DNA from 2 places in the Gordonia sp. GONU genome. Region 1 is predicted to be linked to the other one. Evidence: riboswitches for the same ligand, from Rfam matches in the RefSeq annotation. Region 1 holds a riboswitch; the other holds the start of a gene.
What was found. Region 1 has a riboswitch for thiamine pyrophosphate ahead of thiC (phosphomethylpyrimidine synthase ThiC). Riboswitches for the same ligand answer to the same signal wherever they lie in the genome.
Positions count from the first base shown of each region.

Region 1 (7,255 bases):
TCGAACAGCCGCCCCCGTTCACGGACCCGGGCACGGATCTCGTCGATGCCGAGAAGCGTTCCCCCCGTGTCGAGTTCGAGGATCATCGACCAGTGCATGGGCCGGCTGTCGGTGTCCATGTGCAGGTAGGTGTGGTCCGGGGGTGCGAGCTCGGTGACGCGAGCGTCGGCCGGGGTAGTGACTGTGCTGTTCATCGATGACCGCCTGGATGAAGGACGCTCAGGGCGCCTGGGTGAGAGAACCGGAGAAGTGCTGCTGGTAACGCTCGGTGTCGGGTTTCATGGCCGCGGCGACCAGTTCCCAGAGCACCTCGTCGGTACCGCCACCGACGCGCGCGAGTTTCATGTCGCGCCACCAGCGTCCGATCGGGGTCTCGGTCTCGAGGTAACCGATACCGCCGAAGATGTGCAGGCATTCCGAGGCAACCTCTTCGCCCAGGTTCGCCGCGGTCGCCTTGAGCGCCGCCGCGGTCCGGAGGTTGATCCTGCCCCCGGCGGCGACGCCGTCGAGCGAGTAGCTCAGCACATCCACGCGGGCCTGCAGGTCCGCGAGGCGCAGGCGGAGCGCCTGATGGTCGTAGAGCTTCTTGCCGAACTGGGTGCGCTCCATCATGCGGGCGAGCGTCACGCCGAGCATCACCTCACAGGCGGCCGCGATCTGCGCGGCGACCGAAAAGCGTTCGTGTGCAAGGCCCCAGCTGATGATCGCCAGACCCGTGCCAGGGCGGGCGATCAGCGCCTCCTCGGGGATCCACGTGTCGATGGTCACCGGCGCGGTGTCGAGGGGCCCGGCACCCAGCTTCTCGTAGGGCGCGCCGACGCGGACCTTGTCGATCGGCACCGCGGCCAGCGCGACGTTGCCACCGGTGTCGGAGCCGTCCTCGGTGCCGCGGCACACGACGAACATGTAGTCGGCGATGGGCGAGAGGGAGACGAACTTCTTGGCTCCGACGACCCGGTATCCCCCGCCCTCGGCGAAGATCCGCGTCTCCGAGTTCTGCAGATCCGACCCGCCCTGCTCCTCGGAGGCGCCGATGCACAGGATTGCGTCGGTGGTCATCGCCCGGTGCGCGAGATCTTTCAGGAAGTCGTTGCGGCCGAAGCGTCGGAGGATGGCGATCGCCGAATCGTGCAGGCTGACACCGACGCCGATCGCGGCCGAACCGAGCGATCCGAGACGACGGCCCAGTGCGAAGTGGTCATGCAGGTCGGTGAGTCTGCGATCCTCCCACTTGCGGGTGAAAACCCCGGCCTCGCCGAGATGTTCGAGCAACGGACGGGGAAATCGATGATCCCTCTCGGCCTGCGCCGTCCACGCGGTGACCTTCTCGTCGAACGCGTCGTCGAGCAACTCTTCGAACGTCTGCACTCCGGTGTCCACACTCATCCCCCACACTCCCTAGGCCGGTGTTCCGGCCTTCGAGCGGACCAGGTCTTCGAGATCTCCGACCGTCGTGGATTCGACGAGTTCACGTTCGGTGAGCTTCACGCCGAGACGCTCCTCGATCGCCACGACACCGATGGCGAATGCCACCGAGTCGAGCCCCAGGTCGTCGATCAGCCTCGACTCGCGGGTGACGTCGCCGAGCGCGAGGTCGAGGTCCTCGGCGAGGATTCCTTGTAGCGCTTCGGTGATGTTGTCGGACATGTGATCACTCCTGAGGTGACGATGGTGGTGGGTCGGACGTTACGGATGGTCAGCGTGGGATGACGTAGGGGGCGACGCTGCCCAATTTCTCACAGGTCTCCTCGAACTCGCGCTCAGGTGTCGACTGCGCGACGATGCCGGCACCGGCGCGCAGCCACGCTTTGCCCCCGGTCGCGAAGACGGTGCGCAGCGCGAGGGTCGCCTCGAGCTCCCCCGACGACGACGCGACGAGTATCGCACCGGAATACGGGCCGCGACGCCGGGACTCGAGCCGGTCGATGGCCTCGACGGCCGGGGTCTTCGGAACTCCCGAAGCGGTGATCGATGGGAAAACGACTTCGAGTGCGCGCCAAGGTGTTTCACCGTCAGCGAGAGTGCCCTTCACGGTGGAGGCCAGGTGCTGGACGCTGCCCCGCTCACGCACCTCCATGAACTCGCTCACCGCAGTCGTGCTCGCGGCCGAGATCGACGCGATCTCGTCGAAGCAGGCACGAACCGACATCGCGTGCTCGGCGACCTCTTTGGCGTCACCCAGAAGCTCGGCGCGGGCGGCGGCATCACGCTCGGTCGAGATTCCGAAAGCCCTCGTACCCGCGAGAGGTTCGGTCACCACCGTCCGGTCGCCGTGCACCGCGACCACGAGCTCGGGACTGAATCCGGCGGCCGCGAGATCACCGAGCGACAGCAGATACGAACGCGCCGGGGTGTTGTCCGCGCGACCCCGCGCGTAGGTGGCGGGGATGTCGACCGGGAACGGGATGTCGACGACGCGGGAGAGGATGACCTTCTGATAGCGCCCGGCGGCGATCTCGGCGACGGCGGTGGCGACGCGATTGCGGTAGTCCTCCGAGTCGACTCGCACATCGACCGGGCGCGACTCGCCGGGAGGGCTTGCCGTGAGGGCGATCTCGAGGAGACGACGTGCTCGTTCGGAATCGGCGGTGCCGGTGTCCACGCCATCCGCGTCGACGAAGGCCTCGAACTCGGGGACGATCAGATGGGCGAGGACCGTGTCGTCGGGAACACGGTCGAGGATGCCGTGGTACGGCGCGCAGAAGTCGAAACCGACCCAGCCGTAGAGACGCCAGTCGGCGATCGACAGGGATTCCGTCGCCGCGGCGAGAGCATCAGCCGGGTCGCCGTGCCACGCAGTGGTCGTCCGGCGCCCCCGGTCGTCGACGATGACCTCGCCGCGCGTGACGACCACACGCGCACGGACGCCCGCGGCGAAGGTCCAGCGACGGTTGCGCTCATAGACGACGTGGTCGCCGAACTCGCCCGAGCCCGCCCAGGCCGCCGAGATCTCGGCGGCGGCGGAGTCGCTGACCGGCGTCGCCGGCCCGGGCCCCGCAGCGTCGAGCGTCGGGGTTCGCGAATCGGTCGTCAGCGACATGTCCTTGTCCTCCGGTCGTGGGCGGCAGCGCCAGTGATCTTAGAGATATTAGGACAGCCTAAGCAAACAACTCTACGATCGATGGCGTGGCTCACATCAGCGACCGATCGGTAAGGTTACCCTATCCTGCCTGTGTTTGAATGGGTCCCATGCAGACGCATCTGGACCGAGTGACCGACCTGCTCGACGGTTTCACCCCGTACGCCGACGTCCAGGCCGAGCGCTACCGGGACGCCGGACTGTTCCGCGGCCTCCCGCTGTTCGCGAGCTTCGACGCCAGTGCCGATCGCATCCCCGAGGCGCCGGCCGTCACCGATGCGTCGACCGACGGACCGCGGACGCTCAGCTACTCCGACCTGCGTGCCGCCTCGCTGCGTCGTGCGGCAGGTTTCGTCGAAGCCGGACTCCGGCCCGGACAACGCGTCGTCCTGCAGCAGAACAACTCCCTCGACTTCGTCGTGAACCTGTTCGGTCTGCTCCGCGCGGGCATCGCCCCGGTGATGACCCTGCCCGCCCACCGGATCACCGAGATCGCCCACCTCGCGGCCGGCGCCGGGGCCGTCGCCTACATCGGCGAGGACGGACGGCGCGGCTTCGACTTCCGGGATCTCGCCACCGAGCTGCAATCCCGCGTCCCGGACGTCGAGCACGTCTTCATCTCCGGCGATCCCGGTCCGTTCAGGGCCGCACCGGATACGGACCCCGCGGCGGTCGACCTCCCGTCCCCGCCGGATCCCGGTCTCCCGGCGCTGTTCCTGGTCTCGGGCGGCACCACCGGTCTGCCCAAACTGATCGCGCGCACCCACGACGACTACGACCTCAATGCGCGACTGTCGAGCGACGTCGCGAACCTGACGGCCGACGACACGTACCTGGTCGCGCTGCCCGCGGCCCACAACTTCCCCCTGTGCTGCCCGGGCATCCTCGGCGTCCTCGGCGTCGGCGGCCACGTCGTCTTCACCGACAACCCCAGCCCCGACCACACCTTCGACCTCATCGAACGCCACCGCGTCACGGTGACCGCGCTGGTCCCCGCCCTCGCGCAGCTGTGGTGCGCGGCGACCGAGTGGGAACCCGCGGACATCAGCTCCCTGCGACTCCTCCAGGTCGGCGGCGCCAAGCTGGCCCACCCCGACGCCGTCGCGCTCGACGAGGCGCTCGGCGACGTGGTCCAGCAGGTGTTCGGCATGGCCGAGGGGCTCATCTGCTACACCCGGCCGGACGAACCGCGCGATCTCGTCCACGAGGTGCAGGGTTCACCGATGTCCGAGTTCGACGAGGTGCGCGTCGTCGACGAGCAGGGCGCCGACGTTCCCGACGGCGAAGAGGGCGAACTGCTGGTGCGCGGCCCGTACACGATCCGCGGGTACTACCGGGCCGACGCCCACAACGAGAAGTCCTTCACCCCCGACGGCTTCTACCGATCGGGGGACAAGGTGACCCGACTGCCCTCCGGACACCTGTCGGTGACCGGCCGCATCAAGGACACCGTCGTCCGGGCCGGCGAGAACGTCGCTGCCGACGACGTCGAGGAGAACCTGCTCGCACACCCGTCGGTGCGACAGGTCGCGGTGGTCGGACTGCCCGACGATGCGCTCGGTGAGAAGATCTGCGCCGCGGTCGTGCTCTCCCACGACCATCCGCCGGCCCAGCCGCTCGAACTGGCCACGCTCCGCACGTTCCTCGCCGACCGCGGCCTCGCGTCGTTCAAGCTCCCCGACGTGGTCCGCATCGTGCGGTCCCTGCCCGTCACCGCCGTCGGCAAGATCGACAAGAAGGTCCTGCGTACGACGCTGCTGGCGGGATGAGCCGGTTGAGCCGCCCGTCCCGCTGGTTGAGCCGCCCTTCCCGCTGGTTGAGCCGCCCTTCCCGCTGGTTGAGCCGCCCTTCCCGCTGGTTGAGCCTGTCGAAACCTCACACGGGCGCGAGCTCCACGATTCCCGGGTGATGGTCGAGGTAGTCCTTGGTGAACGAACACACCGGCCGGATCCGCGCGTTGTGTTCACGGGCGAAATGGATGACCGTCCGGGTGAGACGCGTCGCAAGCCCGTGGCCGGTGTACTCGTCGTAGAGCACGGTGTGCAGAACGGTGATGGTCGTCTGGCCGTCGACGGTCTCCATCGAATAGCCGAGTACGCCGACGAGATCGCCCGCAACCCAGAGTTCGAACCGTTCGCGGTCGGGATTGTGCACCACCTGAGCGATCTGCTGCAGGATGGACCTCGCCGATTGCGGCGGTCGATGCCGGTTCTTGCGTAGCACCTACACCTCCTCATGTCGTCACCGTCTGCGGGTCACCGGCATCACGCCACTTCTTGACGTTCGGCCCCCTGTGACTAGGGTCACACCCTACCTTACGGATCCGTAACTGCTGAGAAAGGGTCTCGATCTGCCTGGCATCGGGTGGCTGCTCCGCGGACGTTGTATGGTGGCGAGCGCAACACAACTACACACCGCGGGGGCTCTCACGATGACCGAGGGCTGAGATGGCGACGGGCGGTCGCCGACCGCTCGAACCTGTCCGGGTAATGCCGGCGTAGGGAGACCATCATGGGCACACGTGTATCCACCACACCCACCACTGCAACCTTCGAAGACGGCGGACTGACCACGGGACCGATCGAGGGCAGTTCCAAGCACTACCTCGCCGTCGATCATCTCCGCGTACCGCAGCGTCGGATCCACCTCACCAACGGCGAACACCTCGACGTCTACGACACCTCGGGTCCGTACACGGACACCGAAACCGAGATCGATGTGGAGCGCGGACTGCCGAAGACCCGCGACTCGTGGCACCGCCCGGAACCGATCGACGGCGCGAGCACCCAGCTCGCGTGGGCACGAGCGGGGATCATCACCGACGAGATGCGGTTCATCGCCGCGCGTGAGGGCGTCGACGCCGAACTCGTCCGCTCCGAGGTGGCCATCGGTCGCGCGGTGATCCCGGCCAACCATCGTCACCCCGAATCGGAGCCGATGATCATCGGCAAGCGGTTCGCGGTGAAAATCAATGCGAACATCGGGAATTCGGCGGTGCGCAGCTCGATCGCCGACGAGGTCGAGAAGATGGTGTGGGCCACGCGTTGGGGCGCCGACACGATCATGGACCTCTCGACCGGCGCCGACATCCACACCACGCGCGAGTGGATCCTGCGCAACTCCCCCGTACCGGTCGGCACCGTGCCCATCTATCAGGCACTCGAGAAGGTGAACGGCGATCCGGTCGCCTTGACGTGGGAGATCTACCGCGACACCGTGATCGAGCAGGCAGAGCAGGGCGTCGACTACATGACGGTGCACGCCGGGGTCCTGCTCCGCTACGTGCCGCTGACCGCCCGGCGGGTCACCGGAATCGTCTCCCGAGGCGGTTCGATCATGGCCGCCTGGTGTCTGGCTCACCACGAGGAGTCGTTCCTGTACACGCACTTCGACGAACTGTGCGAGATCTTCCGCCGCTACGACATCACCTTCTCCCTCGGCGACGGACTACGGCCGGGGTCGATCGCGGACGCCAACGACGAAGCCCAGTTCGCCGAACTGCGCACCCTCGGCGAACTCACCACCATCGCCAAATCCCATGGCGTGCAGGTGATGATCGAGGGACCCGGACACATCCCGATGCACAAGATCGCCGAGAACGTGCGCCTGGAGGAAGAACTCTGCGAAGAGGCACCCTTCTACACACTGGGTCCCCTGGCCACCGACATCGCACCCGCCTACGACCACATCACCTCCGCGATCGGTGCGGCGATGATCGCCCAGGCGGGAACGGCGATGCTCTGTTACGTGACGCCCAAGGAGCATCTCGGGCTGCCCGACCGCGACGACGTGAAGGTCGGCGTCATCACGTACAAGATCGCGGCCCACTCCGCAGACCTCGCGAAGGGGCATCCCCGGGCACAGGAACGTGACGACGCATTGAGCAAGGCGCGCTTCGAGTTCCGCTGGATCGACCAGTTCAACCTCGCCCTCGACCCGGACACCGCCCGCGAGTACCACGACGAGACCCTGCCGGCCGAACCCGCGAAGACAGCTCACTTCTGCTCGATGTGTGGTCCCAAGTTCTGCTCGATGCGGATCTCCGCCGACGTGCGCGCCTACGCGGAGGAGAACAACCTGGTGACCGCCGAGGACATCGACCGCAAGATCGCCGAGGGCATGGCCGCGAAGTCGGCCGAGTTCGCCGAGGGCGGCAACCGCGTGTACCTGCCCCTC
Region 1 covers NZ_JANRHB010000016.1:63,849-71,103, forward strand. The annotation lists gene NWF34_RS15510 (wax ester/triacylglycerol synthase family O-acyltransferase) at 1-194, opposite strand, end outside; gene NWF34_RS15515 (acyl-CoA dehydrogenase family protein) at 220-1,386, opposite strand; gene NWF34_RS15520 (acyl carrier protein) at 1,399-1,647, opposite strand; gene NWF34_RS15525 (salicylate synthase) at 1,697-3,040, opposite strand; gene NWF34_RS15530 ((2,3-dihydroxybenzoyl)adenylate synthase) at 3,190-4,848, shown strand; gene NWF34_RS15535 (GNAT family N-acetyltransferase) at 4,955-5,302, opposite strand; TPP riboswitch at 5,486-5,600, shown strand; gene thiC (phosphomethylpyrimidine synthase ThiC) at 5,591-7,255, shown strand, end outside.

Region 2 (7,255 bases), on a different contig from region 1:
GGATCTCGCCGAAGCCAGTAGGGAATCGGAGCAGACCATCGACCTCCACCTCCCGCGAGTGCGCGGCGAGGGCCTCCACCTCGTTCCCGCGGCCCGCGACCGCCCTGGCGAGACTGCCGCCGAACACCGCCCATTCGATCGCCCAGGGCAGCTTCCGCTTCTCGGCGAAGACGCTGTCCGAGAGCGAGATCGCCTCACCGATGCGGTTCTCGAACAGCGCGCATGCCGAGGCGATACCGGTGACGATCGGGACGAGCGCCGGCCGCATGTCCCGCGTCCGCAGCATCTGCAGGATCTCGTCGGCGCGGTCGGCGTCGCCCAGCGCCCAGAAGGCGTTGCCGATTCTCAGGTTCCCCCACAGCAGGAGTTCTCCCTCGTCCAGATCGCCCGGCGAGAACCCCGACAGGATTTCCTCGGCCTCGTCGGGATGGCCCTGCCACATCCGGGCGCGGGCAAGCAGTTCGGCGACGTCGACCCCGGCACCCTCGTCCAGGGCCGCCCGCGCGAACCGTTCGCCGAGCGAGGTCTGCGCGAGTTTCAGGGCATCACTCGCCGCGGTCCGGACGAGCGACAGGTCGATGTCGACGTCGCTCTCGATGGCGAGGTCGGCGAGCCTGATCCGCTCGGCAGGGGTGTTGGTGGGACGCGACCTCAGCGCCTCGACGAGGTTGCCGCGCAGACGCCGTGACGACACCAGGCCGAGCCGGCGGCGGATCACCTCACCGAACAACGGATGGTGGAAGGCCACATCCAGCCGGCGACCGTCCCGCGTGATGCGGACGAGTCCGGCGATCTCGGCCTCCTCGACCGCCTCCTCGCCGGCGAGTTCGGCCAGCACGTCGATGTCGAGCGGTTCGCACAGGCTCAGGTACTTGAGCGCGTTGAGAACCGAGGCGTCCAGTTGTTCGATGCGTCCCTCGAGCAACGATGCGAGTTCGGAGGTGATCGCGGCGCGCCCGCGCAACTGCCAGACCCCGTTGACCTGTCGCAGCGTGTTCGCCTCCCGGGCACCGTCCACGAGATGCCTCAGGAACAGTGCGTTCCCACCGGACGCCTCCCACATCTGGGTGGCCGAATGTTCCTCCAGCTGCCCGCCGAGGACCGATTCGATCAGCTCGACACTCTGCTCTTTGGTGAACGGCGACAACGTGATACGGGTGAGGTGGTTGTCCTTCCACAGCGACGTCACGGCATCGGGCACCGCTTCACCGCTACGGACGGTCGCCACGATGTGCACCGCCCGATCGATCGCGAGCTGGTGCAGCAAGGTCGCGGACAACTCGTCGAGCAGGTGCGCATCGTCGACACCGATGACGACGTCACCGTCGGCGAGCAGCGACTCCCGGGCTGCCGCCAGATAGCTGACCGGATCGCTCGACGTCGCCGGTCCGACGAGATGGGCGAAGACCCCCAGCGGAATCGATCGCGCCGACTCCGTCCCGGCCACCCACCGCACGCCGGTCGGCAGTTCGGCGGTGACATGCCGGGCGAGGGTGGTCTTGCCCACCCCCGAATCGCCGGTGAGCACGACTCCGCATCCGCTCGTCTTCCCACTGAGCGCAGCGAGGATCGTGCGGAATTCGCGCTCTCGCTCGACCAGCGGCCACGTGGTGGACATGACAGGGGATTTTAGTCCGCACCGGAGCTCCGCGTGCTCTGACGAATCGTCATGGATATGTCAGCAGGACACGCAATGCCATGTTCCCGCCGCGCTGGTGGCGGACGGTGGGGCCGTCAAGTCCGCGAATCACGCATCCCGGGCATCGGTCACGATGATCGCGATCAACAAGAGGATCACGGTGAACGCGGCGAAGTACACCAGCGAGCCAAGGGCATTCCAGTGAAAGGTGTCGTTCCCACCGGACAGGAAGTTCCACCCGTTGAGGAAGGGCAGGAACGGCGTGATGTTCTCACCGATGCGCGGGAGCACCGAGAGGATGCGTTCGAACGCGAACATCCAGCCCAACACGATGGCCACCGCGCCGGCGGAATGCCGCACCAGCGCACCCACCGCGAGCCCGATCAGCGCACACAGCATCGCGAACACCGGCGTGCCCCAGAGCTGTCGTACGGTGTCCGGCCCACCGAGCGCGATGCCGTTGCCGGTGAGCGCCTGCCCCAGGACCACCCCGAGGAGACCCACGACCGCTGCCACCACGAAGGTGAGACCGCCGAACACGACGGTCTTCGCGAGAATCACCAGCGGCCGTCGGGGGGTCGCGGCGAAAGTCGTTCGGATGGTGCCGAACCGGTATTCGGTGGTGACACCGAGGACGGCCATGATCGCGAAGATCGCCACGCCGAACTGGTTCACGCCGACCAGATAGTCGATGGTCCGGGTGTCGACCGACGCGGGGTCGGCATAACCACCGGACAGCAGCCAACCGAGCAGCACCGCAACGCCGATGCCGAACACGACCACCATCGCCAGGCACCAGTACGGGGACCGGGTGCTCGTCAGTTTGATGCGTTCGGCGTCGATCGCCGCAAGCGCCGGGCCGATCATCGCCGACCCCCTTCCGAAGTGGGAGAACCGGATTCGACGGGCAGGAAACCGTCGCCCCCGTGATAGTCGACGGCGTGTGCGGTCATCGACATGAACACCTCCTCCAGCGAGGCCGACTCGGCGGCGAGTTCGTGCAGCGTCACACCGGTCGCGGCCGCGATGTCACCGACCCGGTCGGTCGTCGTGTCGGGCACCCGCATCACCGGCCGCCCCTGGGCGTCGGGCGCGCCTGGTGCCGGCGCGAGTCCGGCCTCCACCAAGGCGGTGTGCAACTTCTCGAGTTCGGGTCCGCGCACCCGCACCGACTGCCGTGCCCTTCCGGTGAACTCGCCGACCGAACAGTCGGCGATCAGTCGCCCACGCCCGATGACCACGAGATGGTCTGCGGTGAGCGACATCTCGGTCAGCAGATGGCTGGAGACGAGTACGGTGCGTCCTTCGGCGGCCAACTGCCGCATGAACCCGCGTATCCAGACGATGCCCTCGGGATCGAGCCCGTTGACCGGTTCGTCGAACAGCAGGGTGTGCGGGTCGCCCAGGAGCGCACCGGCCAGGCCGAGCCGCTGCGACATGCCGAGTGAGAATCCGCCGGCCCGTTTGCGGGCCACCGACGTCAGTCCGACCGTCTCGAGCACCTCGTCCACCCGGGACACCGGAATCCGGTTGCTCGCCGCGAGCCACCGCAGATGTGACCGCGCGGTGCGGTTGGGGTGAACCCAGTGTGCGTCGAGCAACGCACCGACCTGACGGAGCGGATGGTCGAGGTCGCGGTACTGCACGCCGTTGATGGTCGCGGTCCCCGAAGTGGGGCGGTCGAGACCCAGCATCATGCGCATCGTCGTCGACTTACCCGCGCCGTTGGGCCCCAGAAAGCCGGTGACCCGTCCCGGGTTCACCTCGAACGTGAGATCGTCGACCGCGCGCTGACTCCCGAAGTCCTTGGTCAGATTCGTTACCCGCAACACGACACGACCATAGCCGCCCGCTCTTCGAGCGGGATGGCTCCTCTCGCCGAGAACTCGATTCGGGTCACGCGTGATCAGGCATCGGTGACGACGCCTGCGCCCAGAACCTCTTCGGAATCCGCCCCGCCCGCGCCGCGAGGCGGCCCGCGATCACCGCATGCCGCATCGCCGAGGCCATCCGCTCGGGATTCTCCGCACGTGTGACCGCGGTCGCGAGAAGCACCCCGTCGCAACCGAGTTCCATGGCGAGGGCCGCATCGCTGGCGGTGCCGATACCCGCGTCGAGGATGACCGGGAGCGGGTCGTCGGAGGCGGTCGCACAGTGGTCGACGATCATCTCGATGTTGTGCGGGTTGAGGATTCCCAGTCCGGTGCCGATCGGCGAACCGAGCGGCATCACCGCGGCGACACCGAGGTCGGCGAGTCGCGCGGCGAGAACCGGGTCGTCGTTGGTGTAGGCGAGCACCACGAAGCCGTCGGCCACCAACGAGGCCGCGGCGTCGACGAGTTCGACGGCATCCGGCATCAGGGTGCGCTCGTCGGCCACCACCTCGAGTTTCACCCAGTTCGTCTCGAACGCCTCCCGGGCCAGCTGCGCGGTGAGCACCGCTTCGGCGGTGGTGTGGCAGCCGGCGGTGTTGGGCAGGACCGCGATGCCGAGACGGCGCAGCAGGTCGAAGACACCGGTCCCGGACGCGGCGTCGACGCGACGCACCGCCACGGTCGTGAGTTCGGTTCCCGACGCCACGAGGGCCCGCTCCAGGCTCGCGAGGTTTGTCGCGCCACCGGTTCCGGTGATCAGACGAGAAGAGAACTCGCGCCCGCCGATCCGGAGCGGGTCGGCGTCGGAACCGCCGGCGACGTCGACGACCTCGGACTCAGCCACCCTGCACCGCTGTCACGATCTCGACGACCGCGCCCGTGGTCATCGTGTGCTGCGACCACTGTCCGCGCGGGACGACCGCACCGTCGACGGCCACCGCGATCCCCCGGTCCGGCAGGCCGAGGCGGGCGACGACTTCCCCCACCGACACGTCGTCGCCGACGTCGAGGTTCTCTCCGTTCACGGTGATGGTCACGGTCATGCTCCTTCCAGAATTCCCAGCACGTTGTCCGCAGTGCCCGGCGCGAGGACGATGCCGTTGCGGCCGTGCCCGGTCACGACCACCGTGCGGTCGTCGACCCGCTTCACGATCGGTAACCCGTCGGCGGTGCAGGGCCTCAGTCCGGCACCCGCCTCCACCAGGTCGTAGGTGCGCAGACCCGGCATGACCTCGATGGCGTCGGCGAGCAGATCGGCGACACCACCCGCCTGCGGGGTGCGGTCACCGAAGCCCCCGGCCTCGTATTGCGTTGCGCCGACCACGATCCCGTCCTCGCGCGGCACCAGGTACACCGCTCGGCCGTGGAGCCGGGCACGGACCACATGCCCGGGCGGCGGCACCGACCACCGCGTCCGACGCAGTCTCAGGATCTCCCCTTTCGCCGCGTGGAGCGGCACGTCGGGAAGCAGTTCCACCGTGCCGAGTCCGGCGGCGACAAGGATCTGGTCCCGCGGGCCGGCATGTTCGTGGACGTCGGCCAGGCTGCCCACCCGCGCCTCGGTGAACCGCACCCCCGCGGCGGCCCCTACGCTGCGCAGAGTCGCCAGCAGACGACGGTTGTCGATCGACCACTCGCCGACCGCCCGGTAGCCACCGACGAGCCGCGAACTCAACGACGGCTCCAGCGAACGGATCTCGCGACCCGTGACCGTGCTGAGCGTGGCGTCGGTCCGCGGTTGTTCGGCCCAGACGAAGTCCGCGAGATGCTGCAGGTACTCGGCGTCGGCGGCGGACGCGGCGACGAACAGGGAATCGGTGGCCGTGACGATCGCGGGGTCGCCGAGCCGCTTCACCAGCGTCGGCCAGCGCCGCACCGACTGCACCGACATCGCGAGCGCCGCTTCTTCACCCGGATGCCCCTCGCCGAGCGAACCGAGCATGCCGCCCGCCACCCACGACGCCCGCTCCTCGTGCCCGGCGTCGACGACGCGGACCTGCCAGCCCGCATCGGCGGCAGCGAGCGCACAGGTCAGACCGATCACGCCACCGCCGACGACGGTCAGCGCACGCTCGGGCTGCTCCGGGTGGGGTTGTTCCTCGACAACATGGCTCACGCCAGATCACCTTCCTTCGCCGGAATGACCCGGATCAGGTTCGACGGTCAGCGGAGGGTCCGCACTCTCAGCCCGGCCGGTCCGGGCTCCCGTGTGTTCTCGCGGTCCACCCTACGCCCGGCCCGCACCGGCGCGGCTAGCCTGGTCGCCGTGACGACTGCCCCCGAATCGCGTGCTCGCGAACTGCGCCGCCGCCTGGACTCCGCCCGGCTCTACCTGTGCACCGACGCGCGGCGTGAACGCGGCGACCTGCTCGAGGTCGTGAACGCCGCCCTCGCCGGCGGCGTCGACATCGTGCAGCTTCGCGACAAGGGGTCACCCGGGGAGAAGAAGTTCGGCACTCTCGAAGCCCGCGAGGAGCTCGAGATCCTCGCCGCGATGCGGGACGTCGTCGACGCCCACGGCGCATTGCTCGCGGTCAACGACCGCGCGGACATCGCCGCACTGTCGGGCGCCGACGTCCTCCATGTCGGACAGGGTGACCTGCCGCCACGGGTCGCGCGCCGGATCGTCGGCCCCGACACGATCGTCGGTGCATCCACCCACGACCCCGGGCAAGCTGCAGCAGCGGCCGCCGACCCCGACGTCGACTACTTCTGCGTCGGCCCGTGCTGGACCACCCCCACCAAACCGGGTCGGACCGCCGCCGGGCTCGATCTGGTGTCGACGACCGCCGCGGCGATGTCCGAACCCGGGACTCCGGACAAGCCGTGGTTCGCGATCGGCGGCATCGATGCCCCGCGGGTGCCGGAGGTGGCCGCCGCCGGAGCGCGCCGCATCGTCGTGGTCCGGGCGATCACGGCCGCCGCCGACCCTGCTGCGGCGGCCGCGGAACTCCTCGCACGGCTGTAGCGCCCGGGTCCGGAAATCCGCTCCGGTAAAGCGCCCTCCGGGGCGGCTCCACGTGCATATCGTCACCGGTCACGCTCTGGAGGGCGTGTTCCAGGGGTCGATTTCAGGGGCGGATTACCGGGGCAGATCTCAGCGGTGGAATCCATTTGCCGCACTCGCCACAGAGGTCTAGGCTGGACCGATCATGATGTGCATCAAGCGCGCGCTCGTAACCCGCCGCAGCGGGGTCTGATTCTGACCGACCCCCCGCTGCGGGTCGGTTGCGCGCTCTTGTCGGTCACCTGTTCTTCGACCGAAATCGGCTTTCGAGATGCATCCTCTTCATCTGCCTCACCCATCCTTCTCACGACACGGACACGCGACCGCGCCGTCGGCCGACCCCATCACCGAACACTTCGGCCGTCCGCTGCCCGCGGGTATGCGCGAGGAGGTCATCGGGATGAGCTGGCAACGATTCACCGACGAATATTCGAGCGGCGGCACCATCCGGCTCGGATCGTGGTCGGTCGCACCGGCCCGTCAGGACCTCGTCGAATGCCGCGCGACCATCGCGATCGCCGATCGCATCATGTCGTGCAGCGCCGTCGCCGCCGGACCGCTCGGCGCGATGACCTCGATCCTCTACGACCTCGGCGCGCCGGTTCAGATCCTGCGGCTGCACCAGCGCGAACTCGACGGTTCGATCGCCACCTTCCTGCTGTGTGAGAACAACGGCAGGCAGGTGTGGGCCTTCGGCGAGGGCAGCACCGGGGACGAGGCGAACATCGCGGCACT
Region 2 covers NZ_JANRHB010000044.1:23,827-31,081, reverse strand. The annotation lists gene NWF34_RS23495 (LuxR C-terminal-related transcriptional regulator) at 1-1,618, opposite strand, end outside; gene NWF34_RS23490 (ABC transporter permease) at 1,748-2,506, opposite strand; gene NWF34_RS23485 (ABC transporter ATP-binding protein) at 2,503-3,471, opposite strand; gene NWF34_RS23480 (thiazole synthase) at 3,536-4,357, opposite strand; gene thiS (sulfur carrier protein ThiS) at 4,350-4,550, opposite strand; gene thiO (glycine oxidase ThiO) at 4,553-5,629, opposite strand; TPP riboswitch at 5,623-5,732, opposite strand; gene thiE (thiamine phosphate synthase) at 5,780-6,481, shown strand; gene NWF34_RS23460 (hypothetical protein) at 6,921-7,255, shown strand, end outside.
Region 2: it holds a riboswitch for thiamine pyrophosphate, as region 1 does, so the genes downstream of both, thiO (glycine oxidase ThiO) here and thiC (phosphomethylpyrimidine synthase ThiC) in region 1, are expected to answer to the same signal.